DNA from 3 places in the Kocuria sp. CH-021 genome. Region 2 is predicted to be linked to each of the others. Evidence: riboswitches for the same ligand, from Rfam matches in the RefSeq annotation. Region 2 holds a riboswitch; each other region holds the start of a gene.
What was found. Region 2 has a riboswitch for thiamine pyrophosphate ahead of ACPYN7_RS16090 (FAD-dependent oxidoreductase). Riboswitches for the same ligand answer to the same signal wherever they lie in the genome.
Positions count from the first base shown of each region.

Region 1: another riboswitch for thiamine pyrophosphate. It lies ahead of thiM (hydroxyethylthiazole kinase); the one in region 2 lies ahead of ACPYN7_RS16090 (FAD-dependent oxidoreductase).
Region 3: another riboswitch for thiamine pyrophosphate. It lies ahead of ACPYN7_RS02600 (ECF transporter S component); the one in region 2 lies ahead of ACPYN7_RS16090 (FAD-dependent oxidoreductase).

Region 1 covers NZ_JBNAFK010000004.1:47,140-51,923, reverse strand. The annotation lists gene ACPYN7_RS03985 (bifunctional hydroxymethylpyrimidine kinase/phosphomethylpyrimidine kinase) at 1-579, opposite strand, end outside; gene thiE (thiamine phosphate synthase) at 576-1,259, opposite strand; gene thiM (hydroxyethylthiazole kinase) at 1,256-2,131, opposite strand; TPP riboswitch at 2,123-2,216, opposite strand; gene ACPYN7_RS03970 (nuclear transport factor 2 family protein) at 2,388-3,122, opposite strand; gene ACPYN7_RS03965 (Rne/Rng family ribonuclease) at 3,304-4,784, opposite strand, start outside.
Region 2 covers NZ_JBNAFK010000026.1:15,196-19,979, forward strand. The annotation lists gene ACPYN7_RS16080 (hypothetical protein) at 1-601, opposite strand, end outside; gene thiE (thiamine phosphate synthase) at 678-1,307, opposite strand; TPP riboswitch at 1,443-1,546, shown strand; gene ACPYN7_RS16090 (FAD-dependent oxidoreductase) at 1,542-3,014, shown strand; gene thiS (sulfur carrier protein ThiS) at 3,011-3,250, shown strand; gene ACPYN7_RS16100 (thiazole synthase) at 3,252-4,124, shown strand; gene moeB (molybdopterin-synthase adenylyltransferase MoeB) at 4,121-4,784, shown strand, end outside.
Region 3 covers NZ_JBNAFK010000003.1:18,831-23,614, forward strand. The annotation lists gene ACPYN7_RS02585 (aminotransferase class IV) at 1-243, shown strand, start outside; gene ACPYN7_RS02590 (energy-coupling factor transporter transmembrane component T family protein) at 252-1,049, opposite strand; gene ACPYN7_RS02595 (ABC transporter ATP-binding protein) at 1,046-3,070, opposite strand; gene ACPYN7_RS02600 (ECF transporter S component) at 3,067-3,687, opposite strand; TPP riboswitch at 3,778-3,897, opposite strand; gene ACPYN7_RS02605 (DUF4235 domain-containing protein) at 4,123-4,401, opposite strand; gene mnhG (monovalent cation/H(+) antiporter subunit G) at 4,460-4,784, opposite strand, start outside.

The sequences.
Region 1 (4,784 bases), on a different contig from region 2:
CGGGCCCACGAGGGCGTCCGGGGTCCGGTCCCCGGTGAGGTGCCCGCCCTTGACGAGCACCAGGGTCCCGTGGGCGCGGGCCACGCGGTGGCCCTGCGCGAGGGCCTCCTCCCACGACGACGCCGTGTCCTCGCCTGCCAGCACGGCGAGCTCCTGCAGGTTCGGGGTGATCAGGTCGGCGAGGCCCAGCATCGAGCGCAGGGCGTCCTCGGCGTCGGGCTCGAGCAGGCGCCCCCCGGAGGTCGCGACCATGACGGGGTCCAGGACCACGACCGGGGGCCGGTGGGCTCCGAGCCACCGGGTGACGGCCTCGATGACCGGCACGGAGCCGAGCATCCCGATCTTGACGGCGTCGATCTCGACGTCCTCGGCGACCGCCTCGAGCTGGGCGGTGAGGAACTCGACCGGCGGGACGTGGATGGCGCGCACGCCCACGGTGTTCTGCACGACGACGGCGGTGACGGCGCTCATCCCGTAGCCGCCCATCGCGGCGATCGACTTGAGGTCCGCGTGCTGGCCGGCCCCGCCCGTGGGGTCGGTGCCGGCGACGGCCAGGACGCGGGGCACGCGTGCGCTCACAGCGCCACCTCCTCGGCGGGCGCCGCGCCGAAGGCGCGCACGTAGCGGGCGGCAGCGGCCGCGGGGTCGGGAGCGGCGCAGATCCCGGAGACCACGGCCAGCCCGGCGGCGCCCGCGGCGCGCAGGGCGGCGGCGTCCTCGGCCTGCACCCCGCCGATGGCCAGGCAGGGCAGAGAGGTGCGCGCCGCCGCGCGGGCGAAGCCCTCGACGCCCAGCGGCTCGGGGTGGTCGGGCTTGGTGCGCGTCGCCCGCACCGCCCCGACGCCCAGGTAGTCGACCGTGCCGGCGGGCAGCGCGGAGGCGGTGTCGAGCTCCTCGGCCGTGGCCGCGCTGAGGCCCAGCACGGCGTCGGGGCCGCAGATCCGCCGGGCGAGCGCCACGGGCAGGTCCGTCTGCCCGACGTGCACCCCGGCCACGGGGGCGCCGGCCGCGCGGGCGGCAAGGTACACGTCCGCGCGGTCGTCCACGAGCACGGGGACCTGCCGGCCCACGCGCTCGGCGACGGCCGTCAGCAGGGCGACGAGATCACGGACCGGGGCGTCCTTCGCGCGGACCTGGACCATGGTGGCGCCCCCGCGCACGGCGGCGGCCACGACGTCCGGGACCGGCCGGGGCGCGCTGAGGGCGGTGTCCGTCACGAGGTGCAGGGCCAGGGCCGCGGGATCGAGGCGCGGGCTCACCGGGCCACCTCCTCGCGCACCAGCTCCGCCCGGGCGGCGACCTGCTCCGGCGTCACGGCGTACAGGCGGTCCAGCAGGGCCACGGCGAAGGACCCGGGGCCGGAGGCGTCGGCGGCCGCGTCCTCGGCGGCGAGGGTGTACACCGTGGTGGCGGCCACGGCCGCCGCGCCGGGGTCCGTGCGCACGGCGGTGAATGCGGCCATGAGGGCGCCCAGGGCGCAGCCCCCGCCGGTGATGCGGGTCAGCAGCGGCGTGCCGTGCGGGACGCGGACGACGGTGCCGTCCGGGGAGCGCACGAGGTCCACGGGCCCGGACACGGCCACCGCCGAGCCGGCCCGCTCGGCGAGCGTGGCGGCGGCGTCACGGGCGGCCTCGACGCCGTGCGTGGCGTCCGTGCCCCGCCCGCCGGAGCCGCCGGCGAGAGCCATGATCTCGGAGGCGTTGCCGCGCACGATCGCGGGCCGGAACTCGAGCAGGTCGCGGGCCAGCGCGGTGCGCACGGGCAGGGCGCCCACCGCCACGGGATCGAGGACCCACGCCCGGCCGGCGCGGTGCCGAGCCCCGACGGCCTCATAGGCGGCGCCGCGCTGCTCGGCGGTGGGCGTGCCGGTGTTGACGAGCAGGCCGTCCGCGAGCTCCGCGAAGACCCCGCCCTCGCCCTGGATGTCGGTCATCGCCGGGGACGCGCCCACGGCGAGCAGCGCGTTGGCCGTGAAGTTGGTGACCACGGCATTGGTGATGCACTGCACCAGCGGCGCCGCGGAGCGCAGGTCCTCCAGGGCCGCGGCGGCGTCCTCGGCGAGCGCGGGGTCCGGTGGTACCGGCCGGACGGCTCCCGGTGTTCCGGCGGACGTGGGTACGGCATCGCGCATCTGCGACATCCCTTCGCTAGTACTGGCTAGATCAGGTTCGACGGGTGTGTTCTCAGCCGCTCGCGCGGCACCCCGTGTCAGGTGTCCTGCCAGTCTAGTCGCTGAAGGTGCGCCGGGACGCCGGAGGGCCCCGTCCGCGGCGCTCGGGTTATTCCGGCCGTCCTGCCCTCGGGGGCTGCCGTCCGGGCGGAGGGGCACGCCGGTGATCGGCTCCCCACGGCCCGACACCATCGGGCTCGTGGGGACGTCCTGACGCTCAGAAGAAGCCGTTGCCGTGCGGCATCCGCTCCGGGACGGGCTGGCAGACCTCCCAGTGCTCGAGGATCCGGCCGTCCGAGACCCGCCACAGGTCGTAGCAGGCGGCCGGGACGCGGTCTCCGGGCTCGGCGCCTCCCTCGCCGGGACCGAGCAGGGCCTCGGTGACGGTGAGGACGAGGTCGCCCTCGCCGAGCACCCGGTGCAGGGTGCGCCGGGCGAGCCGGTCGTCCGGGCCGGGGCCGTGCTCCACGTAGCGCGGGTCGCGGGCCAGCTCCTCGAGGGCGTCCCGGTCGGCGCCGATGAGCCGCTCCTGCACCCACTCGGTCACCGCTGCCTTGTTCGCGCCGGTGCGCTCGCGCCCGGTGATCTGCCGTGGTCCGTCGATCCGGTGCGTCCCGGCCGAACCGCCGGGCAGGGGCGCCAGGGCGTCCCAGTGCTCGGCGATCTTTCCCTCCGACACCCGGAACACGTCCACCGCTGCCGTGGGGTCGGGTCCGAACCCGTGGTAGACGCAGTGGACCGCGACCATGTCGCCGTCCTCGAGCACCCGCAGGACGTCGATGCGGAAGTCCTCCGGCAGCTGCCCGAGCGCCGCGCGGAGGCCGTCCCGGCCGTCGGCCCCGAGCGCGGAGTGCTGCCGGTAGTCCGGGGCCCAGTGCCGGTCGATGGCCGAGGCGTCCCGCTCGCCGAAGAGCTCGCGGCCGGCGGTGAGGACGATCTGCTTGCTGTTCATGGCTGTCCCCTCGGGGCTGCGGGCCGGGGATCCGACGGATCGGCCCGGTCGGCCGGCCCGCGTGTCGTGCCACCACGCTACTCGCGCCGTGCCCGGCCCGACAGAGAGGCGGAGCGCACGACGACGGAGGACCCCGACCGCTCCGGTCGGGGTCCTCCGTCGTGCTGCTCGCGGGGGCGGCTCAGCCGCGCTCGGCGGGCCGGCCGCTGGTGAGGTCCTCCGCCTTGACCCCCACGCCGACGACGGTCGGCGCGCGGCCCGAGGTCTCCTCCGGGGAGCGCTGGGCGACGGCCTTGGCCTCGTGCCGGGCGCCCTCCGCGGTGGCCGCCTGCCCGGCGGTCACCTCGGCCTCGCCCGGGCGGGCCTCCGGTGCCGAGGCCCGCCGGGAGCGCCGGCGGGGGCGCGCCGGCTCGGCGTCCGCCCGCGGCTGCTCCGGGGCGGGAGCCTGCGGCGCCGTGCCTGCGCGCCCCGCGCTCCGCTGCCCGGCGGTCCCCGCCCGGGCGCCCTCCGTGGCGGTGTCCCGCGCGGCCGTGTCCTGCGCGGCCGTGTCCTGCGCAGCGGCGCCCGTCGTTCCGGCCGGCTCCCGCGGAGTGGAGGCCGCGTCCGGCGAGGGGTGCTCGAAGGCCTCCGCGAGGGAGTCCAGGCTCAGCGGCCGGGCCTCGGCGGGCTCCTCCGCGGGGGCGTGGCCCTGCGGCAGCTCGATGACCTCACCCTTGATCGTCAGGCGCGAGCCCTGCCCGGCCGGGGTCTCCTCAGCGGAGACCTGCTCGGGTGCGGACGCGGCGGGCTCCTCCCCCGTGCCCGGCTGCTGCTCGGCGGCGGTGTCCGCGCCCTGGCCGCGGTTGCGGCTGCGCTTGCCGCGCCGCTTCTTCCGGGAGCGCCCCGAACCCTCGGGCCGGGACTCCGCCGGCGGGGCGGTCTCCTCGGCACGGGCCGGCTCCTCCGCGACGGCCTCCTCGTGGTGGGTGGCCGCGGCGATGGTCGCGAACGCCGTCCGCGCGGCCTCGGCCTTGGCCTTCTCCGCGGGATCCGGCTCGACGGAGCGCTGCTCCGTCCGGGCCGGCTGCTGCTCGCCCCGGCCCCCGCGGCCGCGCTTGCGCTCCGTCCGGTTGGGCCGCTGGTCGCGCGACTCGCCCGTGGCGCCGCCGGAGCGACCCTCGAGCGGGTGGTCGTGGACCACCACGCCGCGACCGGCGCAGTGCTCGCACGGCTCGGAGAACACCTCGAGCAGGCCGGTGCCCATGCGCTTGCGCGTCATCTGCACGAGCCCCAGCGAGGTCACCTCCGCCACCTGGTGCTTGGTGCGGTCCCGGCCGAGGCACTCCACCAGCCGGCGCAGCACGAGGTCCCGGTTGGACTCGAGCACCATGTCGATGAAGTCGATCACGATGATCCCGCCGATGTCCCGCAGCCGCAGCTGCCGGACGATCTCCTCGGCCGCCTCCAGGTTGTTCTTGGTGACGGTCTCCTCGAGGTTGCCGCCGGAGCCGGTGAACTTGCCGGTGTTCACGTCGACCACCGTCATCGCCTCGGTCCGGTCGATCACGAGCGAGCCGCCCGACGGCAGGAAGACCTTGCGCTCGAGTGCCTTCTGGATCTGTTCCTCCACGCGGTAGTTCACGAACAGGTCCTCGTCCTCGTCCCACTTCTGGAGCCGGTCGA
Region 2 (4,784 bases):
GGGCCTCGCCCGAGAGCACGGGGCCGTCCTCGCGGTGGCCCTTCTCCGCCTCGGTCAGCAGGGTCACGAACTGCTCGAGCGGCTCGGAGCCGTCGTGCTCCCGCGCCAGGAAGCGCTCGGCGCGGCGGCGCACCACCTTGTAGACGCGCCCGTCGTCGGGAACGCCCAGGTCCCGGGCGGCCCGCGCCACGGCGAGCGGGGGCTGCTCCGGCAGGGGGTTCGTGCCCCACTCCAGGAGCCCGGTCAGCAGCGGGCGCTCGAGCACCGAGGACAGCGCCGCCCGGGCGCCCGGCACCCGGGTCAGCTCCAGCAGCCCGCTCGGCGGGGCGGACGGGCACCCCGGCACGTCGCTGGGCAGCCGGGCCGCGCGCTCCAGCCAGAAGGTGTCGCCGAAGAGGGTGGCGAGCAGCACGGCCGCGGCCAGCCGGTCGTCGCCCGGCGCGGCGTCCTCCGGGGCGCCCTGCTCCCAGTGGGTGCCGAGCGCGCGGCGGGCGGGCTCACCGGCCAGCCGGACGCGCAGCTGCACGTCCTCCGGGCCGCGGGCGGTCTCCGCGGGACGCTCCACCGCGTGCCGCACCTGGGGGTCGAGCTCGGGGTCCATGGGCCACTCCTCCGTCGTCGTCCGTGGGTCCATGCTCTCAGAACGTGCTGAGCGCAGGCGGGGAGCCGGGGAGGGATCAGGCGGGGAGCAGGCTGCGCAGCTGCCCCGCGGCGACCCGGGGATCGGGGGCCTCGGTGACGGCGCGGACGACGACGACGCCGCGCGCCCCGGCCGCCAGCACCTGCGGGAGCCGCGGCTCGTCGATGCCGCCGATGGCGAACCACGGCACGGGCAGGACCTCCGGGCCCGCGGCGAGCCGGGCCTCCGTGAGCTCGGCGACCGCGCGGACGAACTCCAGGCCGGTGGCGGGGCGCCCCGGCTTGGTGGGCGTGGCCCAGACGGGGCCGGTGCAGAAGTAGTCGACGTCCGGGTCCTCCAGCGCCTCCCGGGCCTGGCCGAGGTCGTGGGTGGAGCGCCCGATCAGCACGTCGGAGCCCAGCAGCTGCCGGGCCTGCGCGGGGGAGAGGTCGTGCTGGCCCACGTGGAAGACGTCGGCGCCCACGAGGGCGGCGATGTCGGCGCGGTCGTTGACGGCGAACAGGGCGTCGTACTCGGCGGCGACCCGGCCCAGCAGCCGCAGCGCGGCGATCTCCTCGTCCGCGTCGATGCTCTTGTCCCGCAGCTGGACGATGTCCGCGCCGCCGGCGTACGCCGCGTGCAGGAACTCCTCGAGGTCACCCCGGTTCCGGCGGGCGTCCGTGCACACGTACAGCCGGGCGGCGTGGAGCGCGGCCGTCCGGGCGTCGCGCAGGGAGGAGTCAGCGGGGACGGAGTCGGCGGGGACGGAGTCGGCGGGGGCGGAGGCGGCACGGGTATGCTGGGTCACACGCTGATGATAGGTCAGCGGTTCTGCGGGAGCCTCACCGGGGGCTGAGAGGGCGTCCAGCGCCGACCGCCACACCTGATGCGGGTCATGCCGCCGTAGGAAAGGACAGCCCGAGTGACGTCTGCGCACCCCGCCCCGGCGACCGCGCCCCATCCTCTGGTCGAGCAGCCCGTGCACGTCCGGGCCGACGTCGTCGTGGTCGGCGCGGGGGTGATCGGCCTGGCCACCGCCTGGGAGCTGCGCCGCCGCGGCCGCTCCGTGGCCGTGGTGGACCCCGAGCCGGGCTCCGGCGCCAGCCGCGCCGCGGCCGGGATGCTGGCCCCGGTGAGCGAGGTGCAGTACCAGCAGGAGCCCCTCTACCCCCTCATGACCGCCTCGGCGGCCGAGTACCCGGCGTTCGTGGCCGCCCTCGAGCAGGCCGCCGGCGGGACGGTGGGCCACCGGGCCACCGAGACCCTGGTCTGCGGTGTGGACGCCGCCGACCGGCAGGCCCTGGCGGACCTCCGCGAGCTGCAGGCCCGGCACGGCATGACCGTGGAGCAGCTGAGCCTGCGGGCCGCCCGGGCCCTCGAACCGGCCCTGAGCCCCCGGCTGTCCGCCGCGTTCCGGATCCCCGACGACCACCAGGTGGACCCGCGCGGCCTCGTGGCCGGACTGCTCGCCGCCCTCACCGCCCCGGAGCCCTCGGAGCCTTCCGAGTCCGCTCAGCCACCAAAGCCCCCGGCATCCCCGGGACCCTCCCGGTCCCCGGCCTCGTCGGAATCCCGGGAATCCCCGGAATCTCCGGGGTCCCTGCGGTCCCCGGAGGGCGCCGGGCTCCCCGGCCTCCCGGGCGGGCGCGACGGCGGGCCGGCCCGCCTCGTCCACGGCCGCGCCACGGGACTGCGCCGCAGCGCCGAGGGCGCCGTGACCGGTGTCCGCCTGGCCGACGGCGGGATGGTCTCGGCGTCCTGGACCGTGCTCGCCCCGGGGACCGGCCTCGGCGACCTCGAGGAGCTGCCGGAGGGCTGGCACCCGCCCCTGCGCCCGGTGCACGGGGACATCCTGCGCGCCCGGGTCCCCGCCGGAGCGCCCGAGCTGCTCGAGCGCACCGTCCGCGGCCTGGTGCACGGGACACCCGTCTACCTGGTGCCCCGCACCGACGGGACCGTGGTGATCGGGGCGACCTCCCGCGAGGACGACCTCGCCGGACCCAGCGCCGGCGGCGTGTTCCGGCTGCTGCGCGACGCCCAGGCGCTGGTGCCCGGCGTCACCGACCTCGAGCTCGTCGAGGTGCTGGCCCGCGCCCGGCCCGGCACCCCGGACGACATCCCGTACCTGGGGCGGGTCCGCGACCCGGACGGCACGCCCGTGCCGGGGCTCGTGGTCTCCACCGGCTACTTCCGCCACGGCGTCCTGCTGGCCCCGCTGGCCGCCCGGCTCGCCGCGCAGCTCGTCGCCGGCGGCGCCGGGCCGGACCCCGGCGCCGACGCCGAGCACCTCGCCACCACCGACCCGCACCGCTTCGACCGCCCCGTCGAGGCCCGTCGAGGGGACCCCGCCCCGGCCGCCGCCGGGCCCGGCCCCGGGAACAGGAGCACCCGATGACCGCCATCACCCTCAACGGCCGGCCGCACACGGCGGCGGAGGACGCCACCGTCGTCGACCTCGTCGCCGAGACCGTCGGCCGCGCCCTGGGCCCGGACGGCGCCCCGCGGGACGGCGGGCGCCTCGGCGTCGCCGTGGCCGTGGACGCCGCGGTCGTCCCCCGCAGCCGCTGGGCCCGCACGCCCGTGGCCGAGGGCCAGGCCGTCGAGATCATCACCGCTGTCCAAGGAGGCTGACGTGACCCACCCGCACCCCCACCCCATACACGACCCGCTGGTGCTCGACGGCACGGAACTGTCCTCCCGGCTGATCATGGGCACCGGAGGCCTCAGCTCGCTGCACACCCTCGAGCAGGCGCTGCTGGCCTCCGGCACCGAGCTGACCACCGTGGCCCTGCGCCGCTACGCACCCGGTCAGGGGGACTCCCTCTTCGCGATGCTCGAGCGCAACGACATCCGGATCCTGCCCAACACCGCCGGCTGCTACACCGCCCGGGACGCGCTGCTGACCGCCGAGCTCGGGCGGGAGGCGCTCGAGACCGACTGGGTGAAGCTCGAGGTCATCGCCGACGAGGACACGCTGCTGCCCGACGTGGTGGAGCTCCTCGACGCCACTGAGCAGCTCGTGGCCCGCGGCTTCAAGGTCTTCGCCTACACCTCGGACGACCCGGCCGTGGCCCGGCGCCTCGAGGACCTGGGCGCGGCCGCGGTGATGCCCCTGGGCGCCCCCATCGGCACGGGGCTGGGCATCCTCAACCCGCACAACATCGAGCTCATCGCCTCCCGGGCGTCGGTGCCCGTGGTGCTCGACGCCGGGATCGGCACCGCCTCCGAGGCCGCCCTGGCCATGGAGCTGGGCTGCGACGCCGTGCTGCTCGCCAGCGCCGTCACCCGCGCCCAGGACCCGGTGGCGATGGCCACCGCGATGCGCCACGCCGTGCTCGCCGGCCGGCTCGCCGCCGGGGCCGGGCGCATCCCCGCCCGCCGCCACGCCCACGCGTCCTCGCCCATGGCCGGGCGGGTCGGCACGGACGCCCCCGACGACGGGCCCGCCGTCGGCCCGGCCGACGTCCCGCGCGGTGACTGGGCACCCGTGGGGGAGCGGCCGTGAGCCCGCTGCCCCCGCTCGTGGCGCCCGGCCCCGAGCTGACGCGCGAGGAGCTCGAGCGCTACGCCCGGCACCTGACCCTGCCCGGGATCGGGCCGCTCGGCCAGCGGCGGCTGGGCCGCGCCCGCGTGCTCGTCGTCGGCGCCGGGGGTCTGGGCGCCCCGGCCCTGCAGTACCTCGCGGCGGCGGGGGTGGGGACCATCGGGATCGTCGACGACGACGTCGTGGCGCTCTCCAACCTGCAGCGCCAGGTGGTGCACACCACCGCCGACGTCGGCCGGCCCAAGGCCGTCTCCGCCGCCGAGGCCGTCACCGCGCTCAACCCGCTGGTCGAGGTCCGCACCCATCCCGTCCGGCTGGACGCGGACAACGCCGTGGACATCATCCGCGGGTACGACCTCGTCCTGGACGGCGCCGACAACTTCACGACCCGCTACGTGGTCAGCGACGCCGCCGCCCTGACCGGCACCCCCTGCGTGTGGGGCTCCATCCTGCGCTTCGAGGGCCAGGTCAGCGTCTTCTGGGCCGGGCACGGACCCACCTACCGGGACCTCTACCCCGAGGCCCCGCCGGACGGCGAAGTGCCCAGCTGCGCCGAGGGCGGGGTCTTCGGCATGCTCCCCGCGACCATCGGCTCGGTCATGGTCACCGAGGCCGTCAAGC
Region 3 (4,784 bases), on a different contig from region 2:
CCGGAGCCCTCGCACGGGATCCTGCCGGGCACCACGCAGGCCAAGATCTTCGCCGCCGCCCGCCGGGACGGCTGGGAGCTCGGCTACGGCCCGCTGTACCCGGCGGACCTCATGGAGGCCGACGCCGTGTGGCTGGTCTCCAGCGTGCGGCTCGCGGTGCCGGTGCGCCGGCTCGACCACCAGCCGCTGCCGGTGGACCCGGACCTGACCCGGCTCGTCACGAGCTGGGTCTCGCAGGCCTGATCCTTCGCTCAGGCCCAGATGAACCGGTGCGTCCCGAGCAGGACCGACACCGCGGGGCCCGCCGCGGCGGCCGCCGCGCAGCCCGCGAGGACCACGGCGTCCCGCCAGGAGTGCTCCGGGACGCGGGCCCACGTGCGCGGTCCCGCGCCGAAGCCGCGCGCCTCCATGGTGACCGACAGCCGGGTGGCCCGGCGCAGGGACTGCACAAGCAGCGTGAACGCCTGACCGCCGAACTCCCGCAGTGCGCCCACCGGTCCGTGCCCGGCCCCCGCGCCGCGCGCCCGCCGGGCCATCGCGAGGGTGGCCCACTCGGAGGCCATCACGCCCACCAGCCGCAGCGCGGCCAGGGACGCCAGCACGAAGCGGGCCGGGAGGCGGAGTGTCTGCGCGAGGCCGTCGGCGAGGTCCGTGGGGTCCGTGGTGAGCACCAGGATCAGCCCGGGCAGTGCCAGTGCCAGCCCGCGGAGGGCGATCGCCGCGCCTGCGGCCAGCGCGCCGGCCGAGATCCCGGTGACGCCCAGATCCAGGAGCACCGGTCCGGAGTCCTCGGCGAGCAGCGCCGTGCCCCACCCGCTCACGAGGGCCGCCACGACCACGGGCCACGCCCGGCGCAGCAGCGCGAGCGGGTGCTGCCCCGCCAGCGCCAGGAGGAGCAGCTCGCCCAGCAGCACGGTCCCCGACGTCACGGGGTCCGCGCTGAGCACGAGCACCACGGTCAGCAGCAGCGCCCCGGCCAGTTTGACCACCGCGTTCGTCCGTCCCAGCAGGGAGGTCCGGGACGACGGCGCGATCGCGGGAGCGCTCATCGGACCGGCTCCCCCGCCGGCCGGGACCGGGGCGGCGGACGGTGGGGCGGCCCCGGACGGCCGTCCTGCGGGCTGCGGGGACCGGGGACGTGCGGCTCAGGGGCGGGCTGCTCCGGAGTGCGGGCCTCGAGGACACCGGATCCGGAGGTGCGAGGCCCCGGCACGTGCGGCTTCGGTGCGGAGATCCCGAGGACACCGGACTCTGCCGTGCGGGAACCGGGGACGCGCGGCTCCGGGGCGGGCTGCTCCGGACCGGGCTGCTCCGGAGTGCGGGCCTCGAGGACACGGCTCACGGGAGTGCGGGGTCCGGGCGTCCCGAGCTCGAGCACCTCGGCGCCGAGGGCCCGCACGAAGTCCTCGTCGTGCGTCACGGCCAGGACCGAGGTGCCGGCGTCGAGCAGCTCCACGAGCAGGTCCACGAGCTCCGCCCACGTCAGGGCGTCCTGGCCGAACGTGGGTTCGTCGAGGACCAGCACGTCCGGGTCCGTGGCGAGCACCGTGGCCACCGACAGCCGCCGCTTCTCTCCGCCGGAGAGGGTGAACGGGTTGGCGTCGGCCAGGTGGGCGAGACGCAGCCGGCCAAGCAGCTCGTCCGTGCGCCGCTGCCGCTCGGCCGCCGGGGTGCCCGCCAGCCGGGGGCCGTGCTCGAGCTCGGCGCGCACCGTGGCGCGCAGGAACTGGTGCTCGGGCTCCTGGAAGACGGTTCCGATCCGGGCCACGAGCTCCCGGCCGCTCCAGTCGAGAGGGTCCGGACCCGCCCCGCGGTCGAGGCGCGGGTGCGCGGTGACAGTGCCGCGCACGGGGGCCAGCAAGCCCGCGAGCGTCAGCGCCAGCGTGGACTTCCCGGCGCCGTTGGGCCCGGTGAGGGCCAGCGCGCGGCCACGGTGCAGGCTCAGGCGGACGTCCTCGACCGCCGTGGGCAGGTCCCGTCCCACGGCGGCGTCGTCCGGGGTGCGTCCGCGCCGCCGCGCCCGGCGGCGGGCGCGCAGCTGGCGTGCCGAGGGCTGGCTGCGGGAGACGCACAGACCGGTGGCGCTCAGCAGCCGACCGTCCTGCGCGGGACGCTCCTGACCGGCACGCTCCCGCTCGGGATGCTCCTGCTCAGGACAGGACTGCCCGGCACCCTCCCGTCCAGGGCGCTCGGGCCCGGCACGCTCCTGCTCAGGACAGGACAGCCCGGCACGCTCCCGTTCCGGACGCTCCTGCTCGGACCGGCGCGCCGGCGCGCGCGTGGCCGGCACCCGGCCGGGGACCCACACCCCCGCCCTGCTGAGCTCGTCGGCCGCCGCGCCGAGCACCTGCTCCGGGGACCCGTCGTGGGCGATGCCCCCGTCGTGGCCGAGCACCAGGACACGGTCCACGACCTCGGCCCACACGGCCACGCGGTGCTCCACGACCACGAGCGTGGCACCGCTGCGGTCCAGGCAGGCCACCACGGCGTCGCGGACCTGCCGCACGCCGGCAGGATCCAGATTGGCGGTCGGCTCGTCGAGCAGCAGCAGCCCGGGGCTCATGGCCACGGCGCCGGCGAGCGCGAGGCGCTGCTTCTGCCCGCCCGACAGGGCCGCGGTGGAGTGCCCGAGCGGGAGGTCGAGGCCCACGTCGTCGAGCGCCGCCCGCACCCGCGGCCAGATCTGTTCCCGGGGCACCGCGAGGTTCTCGAGGCCGAAGGCGGTGTCGTCACCGATCCGGGACAGCACCACCTGGGACTCGGGGTCCTGCTGCACGAGTCCGGCGCGGCCCCGCGCCTGATGCGGCGGCATGCCGTCGAGCAGCAGCTCGCCGGACCCGGACTGCCCGTCGTCGTCGTGGAGGACCCCGGCCAGGGCGTGCAGGAGGGTGGACTTGCCCGCCCCGCTGGGTCCCAGCAGGAGCACTCGCTCCCCAGGCTCCACCACGAGGTCGAGGCCGCGCAGCGCCGCCGTGTCCCGCCCGGGGTGGTGCCAGCCGAAGCCGCGGGCCTCGACGCGCGCGCCGCGGGCGGCGGGCACCGCACGGCGCTGGGCCGTGGGCGCCGTCATCGCCGCACGGCCCGCCCGGAGGCGAGGCCCTGCAGGACGCCGGTGCCCGCGAGCGCCCGCACCACGGCGTGCATGAGGAGGCCGGCGAGCACCGCCCCGGAGACGGCCGTCAGGAGCACGTAGACCACCTGGTGGCCGAGCGCCCACTCGTAGTTGTAGAGGATGTTCTCGTGCACGCCCAGGAAGATCCCGCTCACGGCGCCTGCGACGGCCGCCGTGAGGGCGTCGAAGCGGCGGTACCGGAAGGCGGCGAAGGCCAGCTCGGCGCCGACGCCCTGGACGAGGCCGGAGAGGACCACGAGCAGGCCGAAGTGGGTTCCCAGGAAGCTCTCGATCACGGCGGCGAGCAGCTCGCAGAACAGCGCGGCACCGGGCTTGCGGATGATCAGTCCGCCGAGCACGCCGGCCACGAGCCAGCCGCCGGCGATCAGGCCCACGGCGGGCGGGTAGGCGACCGCGGCCGTGCCGACCACGGGGTAGAGCAGGTTCGACCACGCCCAGAAGACGACCGCGCACACGGCGGCGAGGACGGCGGCCACGACGATGTCGACGACGCGCCAGGACGAGGCGCCGGACGTGCCGGGGCGGCGGGCGGGGCGGTGGGTGGTGGTGTTCACGGTGGGTTCCTCCTGGGCTCAGCGAGCCGTCGGTGCCAGGAGGGGACGGGATTCCTCCGGGCCGCGCCGGTGGCGCGCTCCCGGGGAACACCCCTGAGATGCTCGACTCCCTTCGCCGGTGCTAACCGGAGCAGGTTCGAGGGTCTGCGGCGATCCGCACTCTCAGCGCCACGCCGGTGTCCCGGGCGGGGCGCTCCCCTGTCGTTCAGTGCCACCGAGTCTACCCCGCCGCCCGGCCGCCCGTGCACGTCCGCAGGCACCAGCATCCCGCCGCGACGCTGCGGCGCCCCTTCCGCACGCCGCCGTGCTGGTTCCGGATGCCCCCGCTGTGCGGGGGCCGCACGACGAAGGGGTCAGCACGACGAAGGGGCCCGTCCGGTCGCGCACCGCAGCGGTGTGCGACCGGACGGGCCCCTCACGAGGTGCGCCCTGCGCTCAGACCTCGGCCTGGCTCGAGGCCTTGGGGTTCTCCTGGGACTTGTTCTCCATCTTCGCGACCTGCCGGTGCACGGCGACCTTGATGATGGTGCCGACGAGGCCGGTGATGACGGACCAGATGATGATGGCCGTCCAGGTCTCGCTGGGGTCCGGGTTCTTGGCCGGCGGCGGGTTGCCCGTGACGCGCGTCCAGACCGAGCCGAGCACCTTGTGCGAGAGGACCACGCCGCCCAGCGAGGCGCCGGTGCCGAGGAGTTCGATGACCTTGTCGTTCATGGAGTGCTGCTCCTTGTCGTCCGGGGGACGCGAGTGCGCCCTGTCGATCCCGACCAGCCTAACGCGTCCCCGCCGATCCGTCAGTCTGCTGTCCGTCCGCTCGCCGGCCGTCCGCGCTCGGCGCCGGAGTCCCCGCGGCGGCGCGCCCGGCGGCATCCCCGGCGGCGCTCCCCGCGGCATCCTCTCCGTGGCTCTCCCCGGCGCTCTCCGTGGCCCTCTCCATGGCGCTCTCTGTGGCGCTCTTCCCTGCCCGGTTGAGCACCTCCTGTAGGTCGTCCTGCGTGAGCGTGTTCCGATTGAGGTGCTTGGAACGGTACGTGGACCGTCCCACCATGTGCGCCGAGACGGGCACGGTGAGCAGCTGGAAGATCCAGCCGAGGACG